Microbulbifer sp. GL-2: one gene and its partner. The protein of the gene in region 1 interacts with the protein of each later gene in a pairwise test. Links are inferred from orthologs where the notes say so. Each region holds a gene or a part of one and is shown in the gene's direction. Other genes may lie near its edges.

Region 1 (6,450 bases):
TGGCCCGCCAAACCGATCTGGTAGCCGCTATGGCTGCTACCGGAGCGGTAATCAATGTAAAAAAACCGCAATTCATGAGCCCTCCGCAAGTTAAAAATGTGGTGGAGAAGTTTTCCGAGTGCGGTAACGAGAATATTATCCTGTGTGAGCGTGGTGCCTGTTTTGGGTACGACAATCTGGTTGTCGATATGCTTGGTTTCAGTACCATGATCAATGCCTCTGGTGGTGCCCCGCTAATATTTGATGTAACTCACGCCCTGCAAATGCGCGATCCATCTGGCGCAGCTTCCGGTGGACGCCGTGCACAAGTTACCGAACTGGGCCGTGCTGGCTTGGCTATTGGTATTGCCGGCCTGTTCCTGGAGGCGCACCCGGATCCGCACAAAGCGCTGTGTGATGGTCCCAGTGCTTTACCCCTGGAGAAACTGGAGCCATTCCTTGCGCAGATGAAAGCGGTGGATGATTTGATCAAGGGGCTTGCCCCTTTGGATACCAAATAAAAGTAAGAAATAAATAGTGCGCGCCCTTTCCGGGTGCGTGGTGCCTATCCGGGGTCGCTTTTTATACTGATGCGGCTATCGGAAAAATAATTACAGAGTCAAACTCTGGATTGAGCGGCACTAGTGGAAGCCCTGGGTTTTCCACGCAATAGTTGAAACTTTCTTTTTCAGTAATTACCTACTTTCAGTAAGTAACAATTTCAGTTAGTACCAATACGGAGCCCATTGTTAATGAGCAAGATTGTCGCAGTTAAAGCCTACGAAGTGCTGGATTCCCGCGGTAACCCTACCGTTGAAGCCGATGTAATCCTGGAAGACGGTTCTATCGGTTCCGCCTGCGCTCCTTCCGGCGCCTCTACCGGCTCACGAGAAGCTCTTGAATTGCGCGATGGTGATAAGAGCCGTTACTTGGGTAAAGGCGTATTGAAGGCGGTTGAAAACATCAACACTGCCATCGCCGACTTGCTTAAGGGCATGGATGCAACCGATCAGCGCGCCCTGGATAAGGCGATGATCGATGCAGATGGTACTGAAAATAAAGCCAAGCTGGGTGCAAATGCAATCCTGGCGGTTTCCCTGGCGGCAGCCAAAGCGGCAGCAGCATCGAAGAAAATCCCGCTGTACCAACACATTGCTGAAGTAAATGGCACTGCTGGTGAGTACAGCATGCCGGTTCCCATGATGAATATTCTCAACGGTGGTGAGCACGCCGATAATAATGTGGATATCCAGGAGTTTATGGTACAGCCGGTAAAGGCCGATTCTTTTGCTGAAGCTCTCCGCCAAGGTGCCGAGATTTTCCACTCCCTGAAGGAAGTCCTTTCCAGCAATAATCTGAACACTGCTGTCGGTGATGAAGGTGGTTTCGCTCCTAATCTGCCTTCCAACGAAGCGGCTTTGAAAGTGATTGCTGAAGCGGTAGAAAAAGCCGGCTATACCCTGGGCGATGACATCACCCTGGCCTTGGATTGTGCTTCCTCCGAGTTCTACAAAGAGGGTCAATACGACCTGGCTGGTGAAGGCAAGCAATTCGATAGTGAAGGTTTCGCCAGCTATCTTGCCGATTTGTCAGCCAACTACCCCATCATTTCTATTGAAGATGGTATGGATGAGAGCGACTGGGATGGCTGGAAAGTGCTGACCGATAAAATTGGTGACAAGGTGCAGCTGGTAGGTGATGACCTATTTGTAACCAATACCAAAATCCTTAAGGAAGGTATCGAAAAGGGTGTTGGCAACTCTATCCTGATCAAGTTTAACCAGATTGGCTCCCTGTCTGAAACGCTGGATGCGATTAAGATGGCCAAAGATGCCGGTTATACGGCTGTGATTTCTCATCGCTCCGGCGAGACCGAAGACACTACTATTGCTGACCTGGCAGTTGCGACAGCGGCGGGTCAAATCAAAACTGGTTCCCTGTGCCGTTCCGATCGCGTAGCCAAGTACAACCGCCTGCTGCGTATCGAAGCTGAATTGAATGGTGCTGCTCCATACCGTGGCCGTGCTGAGTTCAAGTAATTACTACTTTTTAGCGTGCAGGCTGGAGGGGCGAATGAGCCTCTCCAGCCTGCTTTAATACGTTCAGCGAAATATCGTAAACCCGTATGAAATGGCTGCTGGCAATTCTTACCATCATACTGCTTGCTACTCAGTACCGATTCTGGGTCGGTGAAGGCAGTCTCGCCGAAGTTACCCGTCTTAAACGACAGCTTGACCAACAGCAGGAAAAGAACGCTGTCCTGATGCGAGAAAACCGTCAGTTATTGCGGGAAGTGCGAAGTCTCAAGGTGGGTACTGAAGGTGTCGAGGCTAAGGCACGCTATGACCTGGGTTTAATAAAGGAAGGGGAAACCCTGTTTATCTTCCTGGATTCGGAAGAGGCCAAAAAGTGATTACAGATTATTGGGTCGTAGTGCCTGCTGCCGGAGTTGGCAAACGTATGGGGGCCGACCGGCCCAAGCAGTATTTACCACTTCTCGGACAGCCCTTGTTGTCCCTGACGCTACGCAATATTTTAACTTGGCCGGGTATCGCTGGAATTGTTGTGGCTTTGTCTGGGGAGGATGACCTCTTCCGACACCTGAAAGAAGCTGCACACCCGCTGGTACACACTGTCACCGGTGGGGCTGAGCGCTCAGATTCTGTTCTCGCCGCATTGAAGTTTCTCTCTGAGCGGGAGGCTAATGATACTCCAGTGCTGGTCCACGATGCTGCGCGCCCCTGTGTAGCATTGGAGGACATTGCTGCTCTGTTGGATAGCGGTGTCTCTTCTACAGCTCTTTTGGCGCGACCTGCCAGTGATACGGTAAAGCTAAGCCGCCTTGAGGATAGAAAAAACTGCGTAGAAAAAACCCTGGACCGCCAACATATCTGGTTAGCACAAACTCCACAGCGTGCGCCACTGGGATTGTTGTACTCCTGTCTCAATCGCGCTCTTGAGCAGGGGCAAGCGGTTACTGATGAAGCCAGCGCGCTCGAGATCTTTGGTCACTCGCCGCAACTTGTTGCGGGGCAAGGCGACAACATTAAAGTGACTCACCCCTCCGATATTATGGTGGCTGAGGCCATCCTGCGTTTGCGCTATGCGCCCACAGAGGATAATCGATAGTGAGTTTTCGAATTGGTCAGGGCTTTGATGTGCATGCGTTTTGCCCTGGTGGCCATGTTGTACTCGGCGGAGTAAAAATCCCCCATGAACTCGGCCTAAAGGCCCATTCCGACGGGGATGTACTCCTACATGCCCTGACTGATGCTTTGCTTGGGGCCCTGGCTCTTGGAGATATTGGCTACCATTTTCCCGACACTGATGAGCGGTATGCTGGTGCTGATAGCCGTACTTTGTTGCGGCATGTTTTAGCATTGCTTGAGGAAAAGGGGTATCACCTGGTGAATGCGGATACTACCTTGATTGCCCAGGCGCCCAAGATGGCACCATATATTGAAGCGATGCGTGGAAATATTGCCGAGGACTGCGGTGTGGATATTGCGGATATCAGTGTGAAGGCAACAACTACTGAAAAGTTAGGTTTTACCGGGCGTCGCGAGGGTATAGCAGCCCAGGCAGTTGTCCTGCTCGAGCGTAATCATGCCTGAAGCCTGGAACCTGAATTGGCCCCGTGCTTTGGGCGGGGCGGCAATCTCCGCAGATTTCCGTACTGAACCGGAAGATTTTGTTGTTGATGAACTGGCGTTTCCCGAGACTTGTGATGGTGGTGAACACGTATACCTGCACATCAAAAAGCGAGGTGCCAATACCGCTTGGGTGGCGAAACAACTGGCCAAACTTGCCGGTGTACGTCCTCTGGATGTCAGCTACTTTGGGTTGAAGGATCGGCATGCTGTAACCACCCAGTGGTTCAGTGTGTGGCTTGGGCAAAAATCTGAACCCGATTGGTCGCAAATTAACAGTGATGAAATTTTATTGCTGCAGAATTTCCGCGGCGCCCGCAAGTTGCGACGTGGAGAGCACGTCGGTAATCGATTCAAAATTCGCCTGCGAAGCACTCGCGGTGATCGCCAGGCTGCACAGCAGGTACTGGAACAAATTGGCGACGGTGTGCCGAATTACTTTGGCGAGCAGCGGTTTGGTATCAAAGGTGGCAACCTCGATTTGGTGCGCCAGCTGGCTGAGGAAGAGGGCCGCTGTCGCAAGAGCGATAAGGCCTTTGCCATGTCGGCAGCGCGCAGCTGGCTGTTCAATCAAGTCCTTGCCGATAGGGTTGGTTCCGGAAACTGGCTGGAGTGTCTTGAGGGGGAACCGGAGGTTGATCCCAGCGGCCCTCTATGGGGGCGTGGGCGCAACCCTGCTGCCGGTATTCAGGGAGAACTTGAAGAGGCGATCCTGCAGGCCTGGCAACCCTGGTGTAACTGGCTGGAACACTGTGGGCTCAAGCAGGAGCGCCGACAGCTGATATTGCGTCCAGAGGCTTTTTGCTTCCAGTGGGAGGGGGATGACCTGACACTAGAATTTGCCCTGCCGCCAGGTGCGTTTGCAACCGCATTACTGAGGGAAGTGGCTGAGCTGGTCAATGTGAACTCGGACACATAAAATTCAGTATTGGAAGCGACAGGCGTGATACAGGGGATGGAACTTAACAGCTTATGGACCGCTTGAGACACGAAGGTCTGGGAATGACCTCCCAGCGCACCCGCAATCGCTTAATTCAGCGCCTGCGGGAAGAGGGGATCAGCAATGAGGAAGTCCTGGATGTAATGGCATCCACCCCGCGACACCTGCTCCTGGATGAAGCCCTGGCGATCCGCGCCTATGAGGATACGGCGCTCCCCATTGGTTATGGCCAGACCATTTCCCAGCCCTATATTGTTGCGCGGATGACTGAATTACTGTTGAGCCGAGCCAAATCCCTGCACCGGGTTTTGGAGGTAGGGACTGGTTCCGGATATCAGACGGCGATTCTCTCTCGTCTGGTGGAACAACTTTATTCTGTTGAGCGTGTCCAACCCCTGTTGGAAAAGGCGCGTAAGTGCCTGACAGAATTGGGCCATCACAATATCGAATACAAGCTAAGCAACGGTGGCTTTGGATGGCCGGAAAAGGGGCCCTACGATGCAATCCTGGCCGCCGCTGCGCCGGCAGTGGTTCCCGATGAGCTGAGGCAGCAGCTTGCTCCGAATGGTGTATTGGTGATTCCGGTGGGATCAGAACAGCAGTACCTGACTATGGTTACCCGTCGTCAGGATAGTGATCAATTTGATGTGGAGAAGCTGGAAGCAGTACGCTTTGTACCGCTACTCAGTGGTGTTGTTCGATGAAATTTGTCGAGAGTTTGAAAAGTCGTTACCCGGGTATCGTGTTGCGTGGTATGGCGATGGGTGCTGCGGATGTTGTCCCCGGTGTTTCTGGGGGAACCATCGCTTTTATTACTGGAATTTATCAGGAGTTGCTGGATTCTCTCAGTCGAATAGGTCCACACTGTGTCACTAAATTGAGAAAAGAGGGCATTGCAGCAACCTGGAAATATATTAATGGTGGCTTTCTGCTCTCCCTTTTTCTTGGGGTTTTGATCAGTATCTTCAGCCTTGCGCGATTGATTGGCGGGTTGTTGGAGAATTACCCCATTGTGGTTTGGTCTTTTTTCTTTGGCCTAGTCTTGGCTTCCACCATACCGGTTATGCGCAATATACCGCGATGGTCCCCATCGGTTTTAGTTTTTTTGATATTGGGTATTGCTCTGGCAGTAACAGTCAGTGAATTGCGTCCGGGGGAAATTCCAGCTACACCACTTACACTGTTCTTATCTGGGGCTCTGGCTATTTGCGCTATGGCGCTGCCGGGTATCTCCGGCGCTTTTATTTTGTTGATGATTGGGATCTATCCCAAGGTGCTCTCTGCCGTTCATGAGTTGCAAATAGCCAATTTACTTTGTTTTGCCACCGGTGCTGCTATTGGACTTATGTTGTTTAGTCGACTGCTTTCCTGGCTGATGCATCGTTATGTTGCTCGCACACTGGCTTTCCTCGCCGGAATTTTATTGGGGAGCCTGAAAATAATCTGGCCCTGGAAATTGCCAATACCTGGGGACCTAGAGGCCTCCAGTAAGTTGGCACCACTGTTGTCAAATGCGACCCCATCCGACTTTGTAGCGCAGACTGGAGAAGCCGCGCACCTCGGTGCAGCCGTGGCAGCAGCGTTGGCCGCCGTAGTATTGGTGCTTTCAATAGACTTTTTTGGAGGGGCTCACCGGGGAAAATCTTGCGCCACACCGCAATAAGATCTGGAAAATCTCGGTATGGCAGCGTTTTATGAAGCTTTTGCCGAGATTTTTGGAGCTTTTCTTTAGACACTTTTTCCATAAATGCCGTGGTCTGATGTAAAAAGAGAATAATGGAATGTCATCTTTTGCTACGCTCTAAAGGCCTTTTTTGGCGGAACATTTACCCCCTTTCTGGTCATTTTTTGATTGGGGTGTTAAAAATATTAGGCATTAGC
Region 2 (16,638 bases), 2.0 Mb from region 1 along the record:
GAGGACCTTGGTGATACCCAGTTATTTGGTGTGCTAAGTAGCGACAGTGTTGAAGGTCTCTATGCGGAGGTGATGAGCGAGTTGCTATGCCTGCAGCAGATACCCAGAAAAGAGTCACTTTTTCCAAAATATGACTCAGAGCTGCTGCTGACCGAGATGCGTATTATGCCTGAATGGCTAGCGGGAAAATTACTTGGCTACCAGCTTCCAGCTATGGAAGCGCGGTTATTGGAAGAGACTTTCCAGTTGCTGTTGAATAATGCCGCGAGCCAGCCCCAAACCCTTGTTCACCGGGATTATCACAGCCGCAACCTTATGATTCGCGGAGGGGAGCGGCCTGGGATCGTTGATTTCCAGGATGCGGTCTGGGGGCCGGTCACTTACGACCTGGCCTCGCTTTTGCGCGACTGTTATATACGCTGGCCGCGAGAACGGGTGGAACGCTGGGCTTTGGCCTATGCCGCCACTGCGGAAGCTGCCGGGGTGTTGGAACCTGTGGAGCCTGAGAGGTTCTTACGTTGGTTCGACTGGATGGGCCTGCAACGCCATATTAAAGTACTTGGCCTGTTTCCTCGTCTGTCGCTGCGCGATGGTAAGCAAGGCTACCTGGGTAATTTGCCCCTTGTCATTCGCTATGTGCTAGAGACAGCGGGTCGTTACCCTGAGCTGAAGCCCTTTAGCGATTGGTTTGGCAGCCAGTTGTTGCCATTGATCGAACAGCAAGCCTGGTACAGCGACTATCGCTGTGCCGGTGACTAGCGCGGGCAAGCCGCAAGAAAACTGTATAGATTAATTTGATGACTCAACTTATAGAGACTCCCCCAACAACAGCCATGCTCCTGGCCGCTGGCTTCGGGCGTCGCATGCGTCCACTCACGGATCAGACTCCAAAGCCCCTGCTCTCCGTGGCGGGGAAACCCCTGATTGAACATGCTTTGCTGCGCCTTCAAGGAATTGGTGTGCAGCGGGTGGTGATTAACCTGGGCTATCTTGGCCATATGATCAAGGACTACCTGGGCAGTGGAGAGCGTTGGGGGCTGGATATCCAGTATTCAGTCGAGCACGAAGAAAAGCCACTCGAGACTGCTGGAGGCATCCTCAATGCGATGCCGCTCTTGGGAGAGGCCCCGTTCCTGGTGGTGAATGGGGATGTCTGGTGTGATTTTGATCTCTCTGATTGGGTGGCTCGTCCGCTGCCCCAAGACTGTCCTGGACGACTGCTGATGGTGCCCAATCCCCCACACAATCCAGAGGGTGACTTTGCTATTGAGGCTGGCCTGTTATCAGGCACTGCAAAGCCCCGTTTCACCTTTGCCGGGATTAGTTGGTTGCGCCCGGAAGTGCTTACCCAATACCCCAAGATGCGAGAGTGTTTTGGCCTTGGTGAGGTATTTACCTTTAATGAAGATAAATTGCAGGCGGAGCTATACCGGGGAGACTGGTGTGATGTGGGTACTCCCGAGCGCCTGGATCGATTGCACCGCCGCCTGAGCGCGGAAAACTGAGTTACTGAAGGATATTGAGATGTCTGATTACAAAATTGCTCCATCTATTCTTTCCGCCGATTTCGCGCGTCTTGGAGAGGAAGTGGACAATGTACTGGCTGCAGGGGCCGATTGGGTGCACTTCGATGTGATGGATAACCACTATGTACCCAACCTCACCATTGGCCCGATGGTATGTCAGGCGCTGCGCAAGCATGGCGTAGAAGCCCCAATTGACGTACACCTGATGGTGGAACCAGTGGACGATATGATCCGTATGTTCGCCGATGCGGGAGCCACCTATATTACATTCCATCCCGAGGCCTCCCGCCACCCTGATCGCTCCCTGCAACTGATTCGCAGCCTGGGCTGTAAAGCAGGCCTGGTCTTCAACCCGGCTACCAGTCTTGATGCGGCCAAGTACGTGATGGATAAGCTGGATATGATCCTGTTGATGTCTGTCAACCCGGGCTTTGGCGGCCAGAAATTTATTCCGGGCACCCTTGAAAAATTGCGTGAAGCGCGCCAATTGATCGATGGCAGCGGCTACGATATCCGCTTGGAAATCGATGGGGGGGTGAACCGGGATAATATTGCGAAAATCGCCGCAGCTGGCGCTGACACTTTCGTCGCGGGTTCCGCAATCTTCAACACGCCGGACTACGCTGAAGTAATCGGCGCAATGCGCAAGAGCTTGTCCTGATAAAAACCCGGCGGGCAAGCCCTTGCCCGCCGCATACGGGATTTGTAAACTTGTGCGCCTGCACTGAGGAATTTCCGTGAATCACACAGTCCCCACAACAACCAGCTGGCGATGGCGCCGCTGATCCGCTGAGGTCAAATCGGTAGCTGCTACCATTTCGGCCGCCTCTCCCGTGGGCGCTATCTATACTCGAGCGCCAGCCTGAAAAATGCAAAATAGACCGGAGTCTCTATGACCCCAAGCGAATACGCCCGACTTGTGTCTGCGGGCTATAACCGTATACCACTGGTACGCCGAGTACTGGCCGATATTGAAACACCCCTGTCCACTTACCTGAAGCTTGCCGCGGGACGATACAGTTACCTGCTTGAGTCAGTGCAAGGAGGGGAAAAGTGGGGGCGATACTCCATTATCGGCTTACCCGCACGTACCTTGCTGCGTGTGCGTGGCAATGAGGTAACTGTCGAGCGGGATGGTGAGGTAGTCGAGAGCCACACTTCGGAAGACCCGTTGGCGTTTGTTGAAGACTTCCAGCAGCGCTATAGGGTGCCAGAGCTGCCGGGCCTGCCGCGCTTTAATGGCGGCCTTGTGGGCTATTTTGGCTATGACTGCGTACGTTATATAGAGCCTCGCCTGGCTCGCAGTATGCCCCAGGATACACTTGGCAATCCGGATATCCTGTTGATGGTTAGTGATGAACTGGTCGTATTCGATAACCTCGCGGGTGCAGTTATCTTTATCGTGCACGCGGACCCACAGGAGGGTGACGCCTATGGCCGTGCCCAGCAACGCCTGGATCAACTGGTGGATCGCCTAGCGCAGCCATTGCCTGATACCGTGCCACTGGACCTGGATGGTAATGGTATCGAGGAGAGTGCGTTTCATTCGCACTTCAGTGAGGAGAATTTCAAGCTGGCTGTAGGCCGGGTTAAGGAGTATGTCCTGGCTGGGGATGTTATGCAGGTGGTGCCGTCACAGCGCCTGTCCGCTCCCTTTGATGCGCCACCGCTGAATTTCTATCGAGCCTTGCGCAGCCTGAACCCGTCGCCTTATATGTACTTCCTTGATCTGGGGGATCACCAGGTGGTGGGTTCAAGTCCCGAGATATTGGTGCGCCTGGAAGATGGTGAAATGACGGTACGCCCTCTGGCGGGTACCCGTCGCCGCGGAGGCACTGAGGAAGAGGATCTGGCTTTGGAGCGGGAGCTACTGGCCGACCCTAAAGAGCGGGCTGAGCACCTGATGTTGATCGACCTGGGCCGAAACGATGTTGGGCGCGTGGCTGCCACCGGCAGCGTGCGGGTGACCGAACAGATGGTGGTGGAGCGCTACTCCCATGTGATGCATATCACCTCCAATGTGACCGGTCATATTCGCGAAGGACTCACAGGGATGGATGCACTGCGTGCGGCCCTGCCAGCCGGCACCCTGTCCGGAGCACCGAAGATCCGCGCTATGGAAATTATTGATGAATTGGAGCCGGAGAAACGTGGTATTTACGGCGGTGCTGTGGGTTACCTGGCCTGGAATGGCAATATGGACACCGCTATTGCCATCCGTACGGCTGTGATCAAGGATGGCCAATTATTTATCCAGGCCGGTGCCGGCCTGGTAGCCGATTCCGATCCACAGTCGGAATGGGATGAAACCATGAACAAGGCCCGCGCGCTTTTCCGCGCGGCGGGTATGGCACTGGCCAGTAGTAGTAAAGAAGTAAAGACCGAGCAATGAACGAAGCTAGTATTCCCCAAAAATTGACCTTGACTGAACGTTGCCAGCGGATCGTTGAAGCCCCCCTGTTTAACCAGGTAATTATCGGCATAATCCTGCTCAATGGTATTGCCGTGGGGCTGGAAACCTCGAACTGGGTAGTAGAGCGCTTTGGTGCCTTATTGAAGGCCACCAACCAACTGGTACTGGGCGCTTTCATCCTCGAAGCGCTGGTAAAAATTGCTGCTCACGGTGTCCGCCCATGGCGTTACTTTGCCAATGGCTGGAACTGTTTTGACTTCACCATTATCGTCCTCAGCCTGATACCTGCCGCCGGGCCACTGGCAACCCTGGCGCGCTTGGTGCGGGTGCTGAGAGTTTTGCGCCTGGTCTCCGCTTTCCCCGAGCTGCGCACCCTGGTGGATACCTTGCTGCGTAGTCTGCCCAGTATGTTTCACATCGCGCTACTGATGGGGATTATTTTTTATATCTATGGAGTGGCCGGTTATTTCCTGTTCCACGATGTGGATCCTACTCACTGGCGCAACCTGCCGATTGCACTGTTGAGTCTGTTCCGTATCGTCACTTTCGAAGATTGGACCGATATTATGTACACGGCTATGGATGCGATGCCCTGGGCCTGGGTCTACTTTATTAGTTTTGTGGTTATGGGCGCCTTTGTCATGATCAACCTGTTTATCGGGGTGGTGCTCAATAACCTGGAAGAGGCCAAGTTGAGGCGGATGGATGAGCTGTGCCTGCCGCCAAGTCAAACTGAGATTCTGCGCGAGCTGCGCTCAACCCAGGCGGCCTTGGCGCGCCTGCAAAAACGCATGGAAGCGAATTCCGATTCACCAGAGGCTACGGGGGCCGGACAATGATTTTAATGATCGACAATTACGACTCCTTTACCTGGAATGTGGTGCAGTATCTGGAAGAGCTGGGTGCGGAGGTTTTAGTCAAGCGCAACGATGAGATCACTTTGGCGGAAATAGAGCAGATAACTCCGGAGAAAATTGTGATTTCACCGGGGCCCTGTACCCCCAATGAGGCGGGAATATCCCTGGAGACGATTCGTGGTTTTGCCGGTCGCATCCCGATCCTGGGAATTTGCCTTGGCCATCAGAGTATTGGCCAGGTTTTCGGTGGCAGGGTGGTTCGTGCAGGCCAGGTTATGCATGGAAAAACTTCGCCTATAGTGCACAACAACCTGGGGGTGTTCCACGGTCTGTCCAACCCTTTTGAGGCGACTCGCTATCATTCACTGGTAGTGGAAAAAGGCAGCCTTCCCGAATGTCTGGAAGTTACTGCCTGGACTGAGACAGAAGACGGGGAAATCGATGAAATTATGGGCCTGCGTCACCGCGAACTCGCAGTTGAGGGAGTGCAGTTCCACCCGGAGTCAATTCTCACTGTGCACGGCCACGATATGCTGCGGAATTTTCTCGAGTCCTGATATTTAAGGGCCGATAGCGCGGGGCCGTAACTACTGGACCCGCTTAAATAAAATATAGAGCAGGGCAAAGGGGACAAAATGAATATCCAACAGGCCATCGCCAAGCTGGTGGATGGAGAGCACCTCACCCGTGTGGAAATGCGCGAGACTGTGGGCCAGATAATGCGCGGCGAGACCGAGGAAGCGCAAATAGGGGCGTTACTGATAGCCCTGCGCATTCGCGGAGAAACAGTCGATGAGATTGTTGGTGCGGTAGAAACCATGCGCGAGTTGGCGACGAAAGTAACCCTGAACCTGGATTACACCGTGGATATTGTGGGTACCGGTGGTGACGGTGCCAATCTTTTTAACGTCTCCAGCGCCAGCAGTTTTGTCGCCGCAGCGGCAGGGGCCAAAGTAGCCAAGCACGGCAACCGCTCGGTGTCCTCCAGTAGTGGCTCAGCAGATTTATTGGAGAGTGCCGGTGTTTACCTGGAGCTGAGTCCCGAGCAAATGGCTCGCTGTGTAGACACAATCGGTATTGGATTTATGTTTGCCCCCAGCTTCCACAGCGCTGTGCGTCATGTTGGGCCAGCACGAAAAGCATTGGGCTTGCGTACTATTTTCAATTTGCTCGGTCCTATGACCAATCCCGCTGGGGTAAAGCGCAAGGTGATCGGGGTTTATGAAAAACGCTATTGTCGCCTGCTGGCGGAGGTTTTACAGCGTTTGGGCTCTGAGCATGTGCTGGTATTACACAGTGAAGATGGCCTGGATGAGGCCAGTATTGCTGCGGACACCCACGCAGTGGAACTTAAACAAGGCACCATCAGTGAGTTTACCCTGCGCCCGGAGAGCTTCGGCATTGAACGCCGTGATCTGGGGGCCTGATTGTTTCCGGGTCGAAGGAGTCCCTGGCACTGATTCGTGATGCTTTGGGCAAGCGCGAGACTGAGGCTGGGCAGAAAGCCGCTGATATTATCGCCCTCAATGCCGGTCTCGCCATTTATGTTAGTGGTGTCGCTGCCAGCGCGGAACAGGGTATCGCTATGGCACAGGATGCCATCGACAGCGGCCTGGCCGCAGAAAAAATTAATGACCTGGCTGCTTTTACCAGCGCCTTTCGTCCTGAGGAAGTTAAGTCGTGAGCACGCCCACTATTTTAAAAACAATTATTGAGCGTAAATGGCAGGAAGTGGTTGAACGCAAACTGCAGTGTAGTCAGGAGGAGATACGACTGCGCGCGCAGGAACAGCAACCGCCGCGGGGATTTGTTACCGCCCTCGAACGTAAAATTGCTGAAGGTGAGGCCGCAGTGATTGCCGAAATCAAAAAAGCTTCGCCGAGCAAGGGGGTTATCCGCGAGGATTTCCTTCCCGCAGAAATTGCTACCAGTTATGAAAAAGGTGGGGCGGCTTGCCTGTCGGTACTTACCGATGTCGACTTTTTTCAGGGGGCGGACAGCTATTTGCAGCAGGCGCGCAACGCTGTACGCCTGCCTGTACTGCGCAAGGATTTTACCGTTGATCCCTATCAGGTCTACGAAGCCCGGGCGATCGGTGCCGATTGTATCCTATTGATTGCCGCCTGCCTCGATGACGAGCAAATGCAGGATCTCAATAGCCTGGCCCTGGATCTGGGTTTGGATGTTTTGGTGGAAGTGCATAACCGTGAGGAGCTGGAGCGGGCCTTGGTGCTGCCTAATCGCCTGATTGGTATCAATAATCGTAATTTGCACACTTTCGAGGTGCAGTTGGAAAATACGTTTAAATTACTCGACCTGATTCCGCAGGATCGCATAGTCGTAACTGAAAGTGGAATTCACACCACCGATGATGTCGCAGCCATGCGCGGGCACAGCGTAAATACGTTCTTAGTGGGAGAGGCATTTATGCGCGAACAGGAGCCTGGGCGGAAATTGATGGAAATGTTTAATTGAGCTGTAATATTTTAATAGTTCAACAAAAAAGGCGATCACTGGATCGCCTTTTTTGTTTGTGCGTGAAACCCATACCAGATTAACGGGTGCCGTATACCACCATCGTTTTTCCTTTAACGGATACCAGACCCTGCTCCTCCAGAGTTTTCAGTACTCGTCCGACCATTTCGCGGGAGCAGCCGACGATGCGGCCAATTTCCTGGCGAGTAATTTTAATCTGCATGCCTTCGGGGTGGGTCATCGCATCTGGTTCGTTACACAGGTCCAATAAGGTGCGGGCTACGCGTCCGGTTACATCAAGGAAGGCCAAATCGCCTACTTTGCGTGTTGTGTTGCGCAGGCGACCTGCCATCTGTGTGGCCAGTGCGAAAAGGAATTCAGGGTGTTGTCGGGTCAGCTCCTGAAATTTTGTATAGGAAATTTCCGCTACTTCGCACTCGGTTTTGGTGCGCACCCAGGCGCTGCGGGTGTCCTGGTCAAACAGGCCCATTTCACCAAAAAAGTCTCCATCATTGAGGTAGGCGACAATCATCTCGCGGCCTTCGTCATCCTCAATCAGGACGGTAACAGAACCGCGCATAATGAAATAGAGGGATTCACAGCGGTCGCCGGCATAGATAATCGTGCTCTTGGCCGGATAGCGACGCCGGTGGCAGTGGGCCAGAAAGTCTTCAATATTGCCGATAGTCATGGGGTCTTCGATAGCAACCGTCACGGATTTATTCCTCATTTTTTGTCTCGTGCTCTATCCCGGCTATAGCAGCTGAGCACTATTGAATTATCGCGCGAAAAAAGAGTCCCCGACAGAGGCAGGCCATGGCAAAGTTCCGCATTGTGACCTGTGACACTCTGGCGCCGGTGGGATTGGACTTCAGAGCCGCTCGGACGTTCACCGGCGAGCGCTGAAATTACACTGAAGGACATTCCGCGCGGAGGCGTGCATGACACTATACCGGAAATAGCTAGGCGTCGGGATAAACTTGTACGATATGCTAAGCTTCGCGACTTGAATTTTTGCGGGAATAAGGTGATGCAAGGCAAAGTAACCTGGGTCAATGATTTGACTTTTGTCGGTGAGGCCGGCAGTGGTAACTCGGTAGTAATGGAAGGTGGACGCACCAATAATGGCGTTCGCCCCATGGAAATGATTCTGCTTGGTGTCGGTGGCTGTGCTGCCTACGATGTAGTTTCCATTTTACAAAAGGCGCGCCAGGACATTATTTCCTGTCATTGTGAGTTAAATGGAGTACGCCCGGACACGACGCCATCGCCCTTTGAACGCATCGAAATGGAATTTGTAGTGCGCGGCCGTGGGCTAAAAGAATCTCACGTAGCACGAGCGGTGGAGCTGTCTGCAGAAAAGTATTGCTCAGCTTCTATTATGTTGCGCAATGCGGGAGTGGAAATTGTGCATAGCTATCGGGTTGAAGAAGCCTGAGTAATGTGGTTTTGATTGGGCTGGGTATATGAAGTTGATAAATACCCAGCCGGTTTATTTATAGGGCTGCAACCGCCACCCAGGTTCCCTTCAGATTTTATAGCTGGCTGAAGTCATTACCTTGGCCACCAGAGACATAGCCCCCTTTACCGGAGCCGGGAATCGACTACCCCCAGCGGCAAGGGCTGCATGGGCATGCTTATCCTCGTCAATCAGCATTTGCTCCACTACGGCACGACTTTTGTTGTCCTGAGGGGGGAGCTGTTGCAAATGACTTTGCAGGTGCTTGCAAACTCTTTCTTCAGTTGCGGCGACAAATCCGAGGCTGATTCGATCACTGACTTTACCAGCGGCTGCACCGAGACCAAATGACAGCCCATACCAAATGGGATTGAGCAGACTTGGACGGCTGTCCAGTTCTTGCAGACGCTGTTCACACCAGGCCAGGTGATCAATTTCTTCATCGGCGGCGCGTTCCATTTCACCGCGTACTTCAGGCAGTTTCGCGGTGAGGGCCTGTCCCTGATAGAGGGCTTGGGCGCATACTTCGCCGCTGTGGTTGACCCGCATCAAGCCGGCGGCATGCTTGCGTTCGGCGTCGCTGAGTTCGGCTTCAGCTTCCTCTCTGGCAGGGGAGGGGCGTGTGTGACAGGGCTCTCCAGGGCTCAAAGTGCGCAGGGCGCGATCGGCCTGGATTAGCAGGCGATCGAGCCCGCTCAGGTTGCGTTCACTCATGTTCTACTGCTCCGCTGAAGTAGCAACCGCTGGAGCGGTCGCTACAAGTGGCTATTACTGCTGTTCGCCGGCAGTGGCCTCTTCTCTCTCGACCGCGCGATAGCCGATATCTTTGCGACAGAAGACCCCATCCCAGTAGATTGCGCGTGCCGCTTCATAGGCGTTGGCCTGGGCATCGGCTACGCTGTCACCCAACGCGGTGGCACAGAGAACACGGCCGCCATTGGTCACCACCCGGTCACCATCCTCTGCGGTGCCAGCGTGGAAAACCTTGGCATTGTCGCTATCGGCTTTTTCCAATCCACTGATGGCATCGCCTTTGCGGTAGCTGCCAGGATAGCCATTGGCGGCTAACACTACACCCAGGGCGGGGCGTGTGTCCCACTCAGCGGTAGTGCTATCCAGTTTCTTGTCCAACGCGGCCAGACACAGGTCCACCAGGTCAGATTTCAAGCGCATCATGATGGGCTGGGTTTCCGGGTCGCCAAAACGGCAATTGTATTCGATCACCCGCGGAGCGCCTTCCGGATCAATCATCAGGCCAGCGTAGAGGAAACCGGTGTAGGGGGTACCTTCTGCGGCCAGCCCCTTCACGGTGGGCTCAATCACCTCTTTCATAATGCGTTGGTAGACACTGTCGGTTACCACTGGAGCGGGGGAATAGGCCCCCATACCGCCAGTATTGGGGCCGGTATCGCCATCGCCAACGCGCTTATGGTCCTGGCTGGTGGCCATGGGCAGGATGTTTTCCCCGTCTACCATCACTATAAAGCTGGCTTCTTCGCCACGCAGGAATTCCTCGATTACTACACGGCAGCCGGCGTCACCAAAGGCGTTGCCGGACAGCATATCGCGCACAGCCAATTCGGCTTGTTGCACGGTTTCCGCAACGATTACGCCTTTTCCCGCAGCGAGGCCATCGGCTTTTACTACGATAGGTGCTCCTCGCTCGCGGATATATTCAATCGCCGGGTCTATCTCAGTGAAGTTGCTATAGGCCGCGGTGGGGATCTTATGGCGCTCCAGGAAGTCCTTGGTGAAGGCCTTGGAGCCCTCCAATTGGGCGGCGCCTTTGCTGGGGCCAAAAGCGGCGAGGCCGCGACCGCTGAAGAAATCTACGATACCTTCAACCAGTGGGGCCTCGGGGCCAACGATGGTGAGTTCTACACCATTTTCCTCGGCAAAGTCGGCCAGGGCGGGGAAATTGTCGATACCGATGGCTATATTTTGTAGCTTTTCCTCGCGTGCAGTGCCTGCGTTGCCCGGCGCCACAAACACGGTGTCCACCGCAGGGTTTTGTGCAGCCTTCCACGCCAGGGCGTGCTCGCGGCCACCAGAACCGATAATCAATACATTCATTGTTAAATCCCCCTAAGTCGACCGCGTGGGTCCATTGGACAGGTATCAGGAGCGCTAGTTTAGCGCGGAATCAGTACGGGGCGGAGTCGCAGGCCCGCAGTTGTCGCCTCGCGAGAGCGGGCGTTTTTATTAGATACATAGAGCGACAGGGTACTACTACCGCCCAAGTGCCGCGAGCCACAGTGAGTGCCTCGCGTTGACCGTGTCAGTTTAGTGGCGGAAGTGGCGCATACCGGTAAAGACCATAGCCATATCGTGCTCGTCCGCAGCGGCGATCACTTCTTCGTCGCGCATCGAACCGCCCGGCTGGATTACCGCCTGGATGCCCACTGCAGCGGCATTATCTATGCCGTCGCGGAAGGGGAAGAAAGCATCGGAGGCCATTACCGAATCCTGAACGGCGAGGCCGGCGTGCTCTGCTTTAATCGCGGCGATGCGTGCAGAATTAACACGGCTCATCTGGCCAGCGCCCACGCCGACAGTTCGGCCGTCTTTACCGTAAACGATGGCATTGGATTTTACGAACTTGGCGACTTTCCAGGTGAACAGCAGGTCGCGAATCTCTTCTTCAGTGGGCTGACGTTTGGAGACCACCTTCAGGTCAGCGGCGGTAACAATTCCGTCGTCGCGGTCCTGTATCAGAAGACCACCATTTACGCGTTTGTAATCCAGTGCGGATGTGCGCTCAGTGCCCCACTGGCCGCAAACCAGCAGACGGACATTCTTCTTCTCAGCCACGGCCTGCTTGGCTTCCTCGGATACAGACGGGGCGATGATCACCTCCACAAACTGGCGCTTAACAATAGCGCGGGCGGTGGCGCCGTCCAGTTCGCGGTTGAAGGCGATAATGCCGCCGAAGGCAGACTCGCTGTCGGTAGCGAAGGCTAGGTTATAGGCATTGAGAGTATTCTCAGCAATGGCCACGCCGCAGGGGTTGGCGTGTTTGACGATGACACAGGCCGGCTCGTCGAAGGCTTTTACACACTCCAGTGCCGCGTCGGTATCGGCAATATTGTTGTAGGACAACTCTTTACCCTGCAACTGGCTTGCGGTGGCAATGCAGGCCTCTGCCGGATTGGCTTCGGTGTAGAAAGCGGATTTTTGGTGCGGATTTTCACCGTAGCGCAGATCCAGTTTCTTGATAAATTGACTGTTGTAGGTGCGCGGGAACAGCTGCTTTTCGTCGCCTTTGATCGCACCCAGATAGTTGGCGATGGCACCGTCGTATCCCGCAGTATGTTCAAAAGCTTTTACTGCCAGGTCGAAGCGGCTGGCATGGCTTAGAGCACCATTGTTGGTTTTCAACTCATTAATGATATTGCCGTAGTCGCTGGCGTTAACCACGATAGTGACATCTTTGTGATTCTTGGCTGCGGCGCGCACCATGGTAGGTCCGCCGATATCGATGTTTTCGATAGCGTCTTCCAGGGAGCAGTCGGGCTTGGCGACGGTTTGTGCGAAGGGATAGAGGTTGACTACCACCATATCAATTGGCGTGATGTTATGTGCGCTCATCACCGCATCGTCGGTGCCGCGGCGGCCAAGGATGCCACCATGCACTTTAGGGTGCAGGGTTTTGACTCGGCCATCCATCATTTCCGGAAAGCCTGTGTAATCAGAGACTTCTACTACCGGGATATCGGCTTCTTTGAGTTGGCGATGAGTGCCGCCGGTGGAGAGGATTTCAACGCCCATGGCAGTGAGTTGCTGGGCGAACTCAACGATGCCACTCTTGTCAGATACACTAATCAGCGCGCGGCGGATCGATACCTTGTCTGTCATTGCACTTGGTCCAACTGGTTTCTGAAAAGGTTTTGCCACCGGGTTTTCGAGAGGTTACCGGTGGGGCGGCAAAAACTACCGCGAGGAAAATAGCGAGGGGGGATGAGTGACCTCATCCCCCCTTCGGGTTTTCTATCTGTTCGGTAGCTTACAGCAGCCCGTAGCGCTTCAGTTTTTTGCGCAGGGTGCCGCGATTAAGACCCAGCAGCTGTGCAGCGCGGGTCTGGTTGTGACGGGTATATTTCATCACCACTTCGAGCATGGGCGCTTCGATCTCTGACAGCACCATGTCGTAGACATCGGTAACCATCTGGCCATCCAGGTGGCGGAAGTAGTTCTCCATTGCGTGCTCAACGGCATCGCGCAGGGACTGCTGCTGTGGCTGTGCCAGTTGAGTCTGCCCCCTGGAGGATACTTCTTCGTTGCCAGTATCCGGAATCAATACTTCATTATTCATGCCGCTTGTGCCCCTCTCGTTATTCGGCGTTCAAACCACTCGTGAACGCTGGCATGTTGTACTTCTGCGCTCTCTATTTGGAAAAAGGTCTTGCGGAAGGACTCGCTGTCAGCGAGTGTCTTCAAGTACCAGCCCACGTGCTTGCGGGCGATACGGACCCCCATCACCTCACCGTAGAATCGGTGTAGTTCGCCCAAATGGGCGAGCAAAATATTCCTGACTTCATCCAATGTCGGTTCGGGTAGCCGCGCGCCGGTGGCGAGGTAGTGGGCTATTTCCCGAAAAATCCATGGTCGTCCCTGTGCTGCGCGGCCAATCATGACCGCAGATGCGCCAGTGTAATCGAGCACCTGTCGGGCTCTCTCGGCACTGCTAATGTCGCCATTGGCAAAAACCGGGATCTTCACCCTGGATACAATTTCGGCAATGGTATCGAATTCAGCCCGTCCGTGGTAGCCGCAAGCGCGAGTGCGGCCATGGATTGCCAGTGCGGCGATCCCGGAATCCTCGGCCATTTTGGCTACAGTGACGCCATTGCGGGAATCCGGGCACCAGCCGGTGCGGATTTTTAGCGTCACCGGGACGGAGACAGACTGGACCACGGCCTGGAGAATATCCGCCACCAGCTTCTCATCCCGCAGCAGGGCGGAGCCCGCTGCTTTTTTACACACCTTTTTTGCCGGGCAGCCCATATTGATATCAATAATCTGTGCGCCGCGGCGCACATTTTCACGAGCGGCTTCCGCCATCATTTCGGGGTCACCACCGGCGATTTGCACCGATATCGGCGCCGTTTCGCCACCGTGATCCAGACGCAAGCGCGATTTGCGGCTGTTCCACAGGCGGGTGTCCGAGGTCACCATTTCCGAAACTACCAAACCGGCGCCGAGTTCTCGACAAAGCTGGCGGAAAGGGCGATCGGTGACTCCGGCCATGGGCGCCAGAATTACCGGGTTGTCGATAATATAGGGGCCTATGGCGGTGGACACGCTAGCTCCGTTTGGGCTGTGGGTAGGGCATATCGAGCCCCGGCAAAACAGCCGCCTATGATAGCGGTTGCCCCGTTAATGGCAAAGCGAAAAAGCGGGCAATTTGATCGAACACTATCCGTTTAGCCTGCAGAGTGTGCAATTTTGGAGGCTTTGCGTGCCAGTTTACAGCTTGCTCTATGTGCAGCTCTCTATTACTGAGTGATCTTCATCTCATAATTCACCGCTTCGGTGCCGGGGTCTACCACTTCGATAGCGATATGTATGGGACTGCCCTGAGGCATAAGTTTCCGCCCGGCCAACTCGCCCTGCAGGTATTCTCCCGGGGTAAAGCGACGGCTTGCTACTGCACGGTCTTTGAGGTCGCTGAAATTCAGTTCCAGATTGGGGAATGGCTGGTTGTAGGGTGCGGTATTGATTAACACTGCATCTACTACCAGGGCGCCTTCCAGTTGTGGGTGGCTGCGCACCATCAAATTGGTGGCTTGGATGGCGTTGGGGTCCCTGAGCTGAGGCACGGTGCATCCGAACAATGGACAGGTTGCGGCGTAGATACTACGCCAGGGCTGCTTCTTACTGAGGTTATCAAACTGGAAGTAAGCCACCTGTGCCAGCAGAATAATAGTCAGCAGCGGTAAGAGTAGCCACCAGAGCCAGGGGCTCACAACCTTCCTTTTTGGCGTTACTCCCCAGGACATTTCCAGGGGAGCGGGTTGGATAGCAGAGATCAGCTGTTCGCGCTCGGGTTGCGCTTGGGGTTTATCGTTGGTATCTGTACTGGACGCAAAAAAGGGTTCCCTGCGCCCATTGATAGCGTTGGTAATAGGCTCTGAAGCCTCCAGTGTGGAGGAATCTGAGTGGGCCGGCAACGAGCTGGACTCGAAGATTTCTGCTGGTGGAGCCTGCGCTGTCTGGGGCTGTTCCCAAGGACCGGGATCTTCCTGGTTTTTGCTATAGGCTCGAGGATTCGTACTGATCTGGCTATTGGATTCAGGGCTACCGTTGAAATCGGGAGCATCATCCCAGTCCGGCTTGAGAACAGATTCTAGGTCCTCTTCGGATTCCTCCTCGTGGATAGTCTCTTCCTGCAGCTCCTGCCACTGGTTATCACCAAAGGCGTCACCGATAAGGGTGTCGGGGTCCGGTTCTGTATCGCCCTGTGGAGGAACTTCCGGTTTTCTCTCTTGTGGTTTCTTCTCTATCTCCGCGATCGGTGTCGCCGGGGAGGGTTCCGGTTGCCTGGATGGGGTTGGCTCCTCGTCATCCAGTTCGATATCGTCGTGGATCAGGAAGTCGTCGTCTTCCAGGAGGGCTTCCAGGTCGCTGCGGGTACTAGCGCTTTCATCATTGAATACGATGTTTTCGTCGGCGCGGAAAACCTGCAGGCAGGAACCACAGCGCACGGCGCCGCGGGCAGCACGCAGTTGCTGGTCATTAATATGAAAAGAGGTGCTGCAATGGGGGCAGCGGGTTACCAGTTGAGACATTCGACTATGGCGCAGTTTATTTTGCGGTCAAGTTTATCAGTCTGCCGTCCCCCCGCGTAGTGGTGGTTGGCGCATTTAGCGAATGCGGGTACCGCTCAGGCGTACCCAGCCCTCATGCTCGCCATCTTCATCGAACTTAATATTTTGCGCATAGGCTTTTTTCACCTGCTCGGCCTGGGAGGCAAGGATACCGGACAGGCAGATACGTCCGCCCACCTTGGTCAGTTCGACCAGTTCAGCTGCGAGTTCCACCAGGGGGCCGGCGAGAATATTGGCAAGCATGGTATCCACACTTTCGTGTGGGATTTTTTCCGGCAGATACACCGGAAAGCATTGCGGGTCGATGCTATTGCGTTTGGCATTATCGCGGCTGGCGATAAGGGCTTGGGGATCAATATCGGTGCCAATAGCGCGTTCAGCACCGAGCAGTAGGGCGCCGATACCGAGGATGCCGGAACCGCAGCCAAAATCGATAACACTGTGGCCCTGAAGAGGTTCACTTGCCAGCCACTGTAGGCATAGGTAAGTAGTGGGATGTGTGCCGGTACCAAATGCGAGGCCGGGGTCGAGCAGTAGGTTGACGGCTTCTGGGTGTGGCGGCTTGCACCAGCTGGGACAAATCCATAAGTTGTCGCCACATTGGATGGGCTTGTAGTGGGACATCCACTCTCGCTCCCAGTCCTTGTCCTCCAATTGCTCCCAGCGCACATTGGGCAGCATTTCGCATAGGAATGAGGCGGCTTTGGCTTCGGTTACGGAGGTATCGACTTCGGCATCGAACAGGCCGGTTATCCGGGTTTGGTCCCAGAGGGGGACTTCGCCGAGACCGGGTTCAAGGATGGGCTGGTCTGCATTGTCCTGCAGGGTGACAGAGACGGCACCGGCAAAAAGCAGTGCGTTTTCGATTTTTTCCGCGTGCGCACGATCGGTGTCAACGCGGAGTTGTAGCCAGGGCATAGGGATTCCGTAGTGAGTAACTGCTGTTGTGAGTGGGTAGCCCACCCGTTCCCTGCGACAATTATCGCCATCCATGGCGTTTGGGCTCGTCGTCGGACGCAATTCTCTCCAACTTTGCCCCGGCTGGCGAGGGCTAGAGCCCTAGCTTCTTCTCCAGGTAGTG

What was found.
Region 2: the proteins of eno (region 1) and rpe interact in binary tests that used the Escherichia coli proteins (3 or more experiments, as listed by UniProt). The link is inferred for Microbulbifer sp. GL-2 from one-to-one orthologs.

Annotation. Positions count from the first base shown.
Region 1 is NZ_AP019807.1:3,072,215-3,078,664, forward strand. What follows is about bases 1-2,874. They hold eno (phosphopyruvate hydratase), read left to right. Parts: upstream 1-731; coding sequence 732-2,018; downstream 2,019-2,874. Other genes in these bases: kdsA (3-deoxy-8-phosphooctulonate synthase), read left to right, coding at 1-500; GL2_RS13370 (septum formation initiator family protein), read left to right, coding at 2,105-2,392; ispD (2-C-methyl-D-erythritol 4-phosphate cytidylyltransferase), read left to right, coding at 2,389-2,874. In the rest of the region: more of ispD, read left to right, coding at 2,875-3,108; ispF (2-C-methyl-D-erythritol 2,4-cyclodiphosphate synthase), read left to right, coding at 3,108-3,593; tRNA pseudouridine(13) synthase TruD, read left to right, coding at 3,586-4,548; GL2_RS13390 (protein-L-isoaspartate(D-aspartate) O-methyltransferase), read left to right, coding at 4,602-5,273; GL2_RS13395 (DUF368 domain-containing protein), read left to right, coding at 5,270-6,232; GL2_RS13400 (peptidoglycan DD-metalloendopeptidase family protein), read left to right, coding at 6,418-6,450. UniProt on the Escherichia coli protein: Catalyzes the reversible conversion of 2-phosphoglycerate (2-PG) into phosphoenolpyruvate (PEP). It is essential for the degradation of carbohydrates via glycolysis.
Region 2 is NZ_AP019807.1:1,021,439-1,038,076, reverse strand. The notes cover bases 441-3,355. They hold rpe (ribulose-phosphate 3-epimerase), read left to right. Parts: upstream 441-1,524; coding sequence 1,525-2,187; downstream 2,188-3,355. Other genes in these bases: trpE (anthranilate synthase component I), read left to right, coding at 2,419-3,355; GL2_RS04585 (nucleotidyltransferase family protein), read left to right, coding at 798-1,505; GL2_RS04590 (aminoglycoside phosphotransferase family protein), read left to right, coding at 441-759. Also shown: more of GL2_RS04590, read left to right, coding at 1-440; more of trpE, read left to right, coding at 3,356-3,918; GL2_RS04570 (ion transporter), read left to right, coding at 3,915-4,778; GL2_RS04565 (aminodeoxychorismate/anthranilate synthase component II), read left to right, coding at 4,775-5,353; indole-3-glycerol phosphate synthase TrpC, read left to right, coding at 6,477-7,271; cAMP-activated global transcriptional regulator CRP, read right to left, coding at 7,351-8,001; GL2_RS04545 (OsmC family protein), read left to right, coding at 8,302-8,709; coq7 (2-polyprenyl-3-methyl-6-methoxy-1,4-benzoquinone monooxygenase), read right to left, coding at 8,800-9,444; purD (phosphoribosylamine--glycine ligase), read right to left, coding at 9,499-10,803; purH (bifunctional phosphoribosylaminoimidazolecarboxamide formyltransferase/IMP cyclohydrolase), read right to left, coding at 11,014-12,585; DNA-binding transcriptional regulator Fis, read right to left, coding at 12,734-13,042; tRNA dihydrouridine synthase DusB, read right to left, coding at 13,039-13,977; GL2_RS04515 (DUF3426 domain-containing protein), read right to left, coding at 14,226-15,518; prmA (50S ribosomal protein L11 methyltransferase), read right to left, coding at 15,594-16,475; accC (acetyl-CoA carboxylase biotin carboxylase subunit), read right to left, coding at 16,609-16,638. UniProt on the Escherichia coli protein: Catalyzes the reversible epimerization of D-ribulose 5-phosphate to D-xylulose 5-phosphate.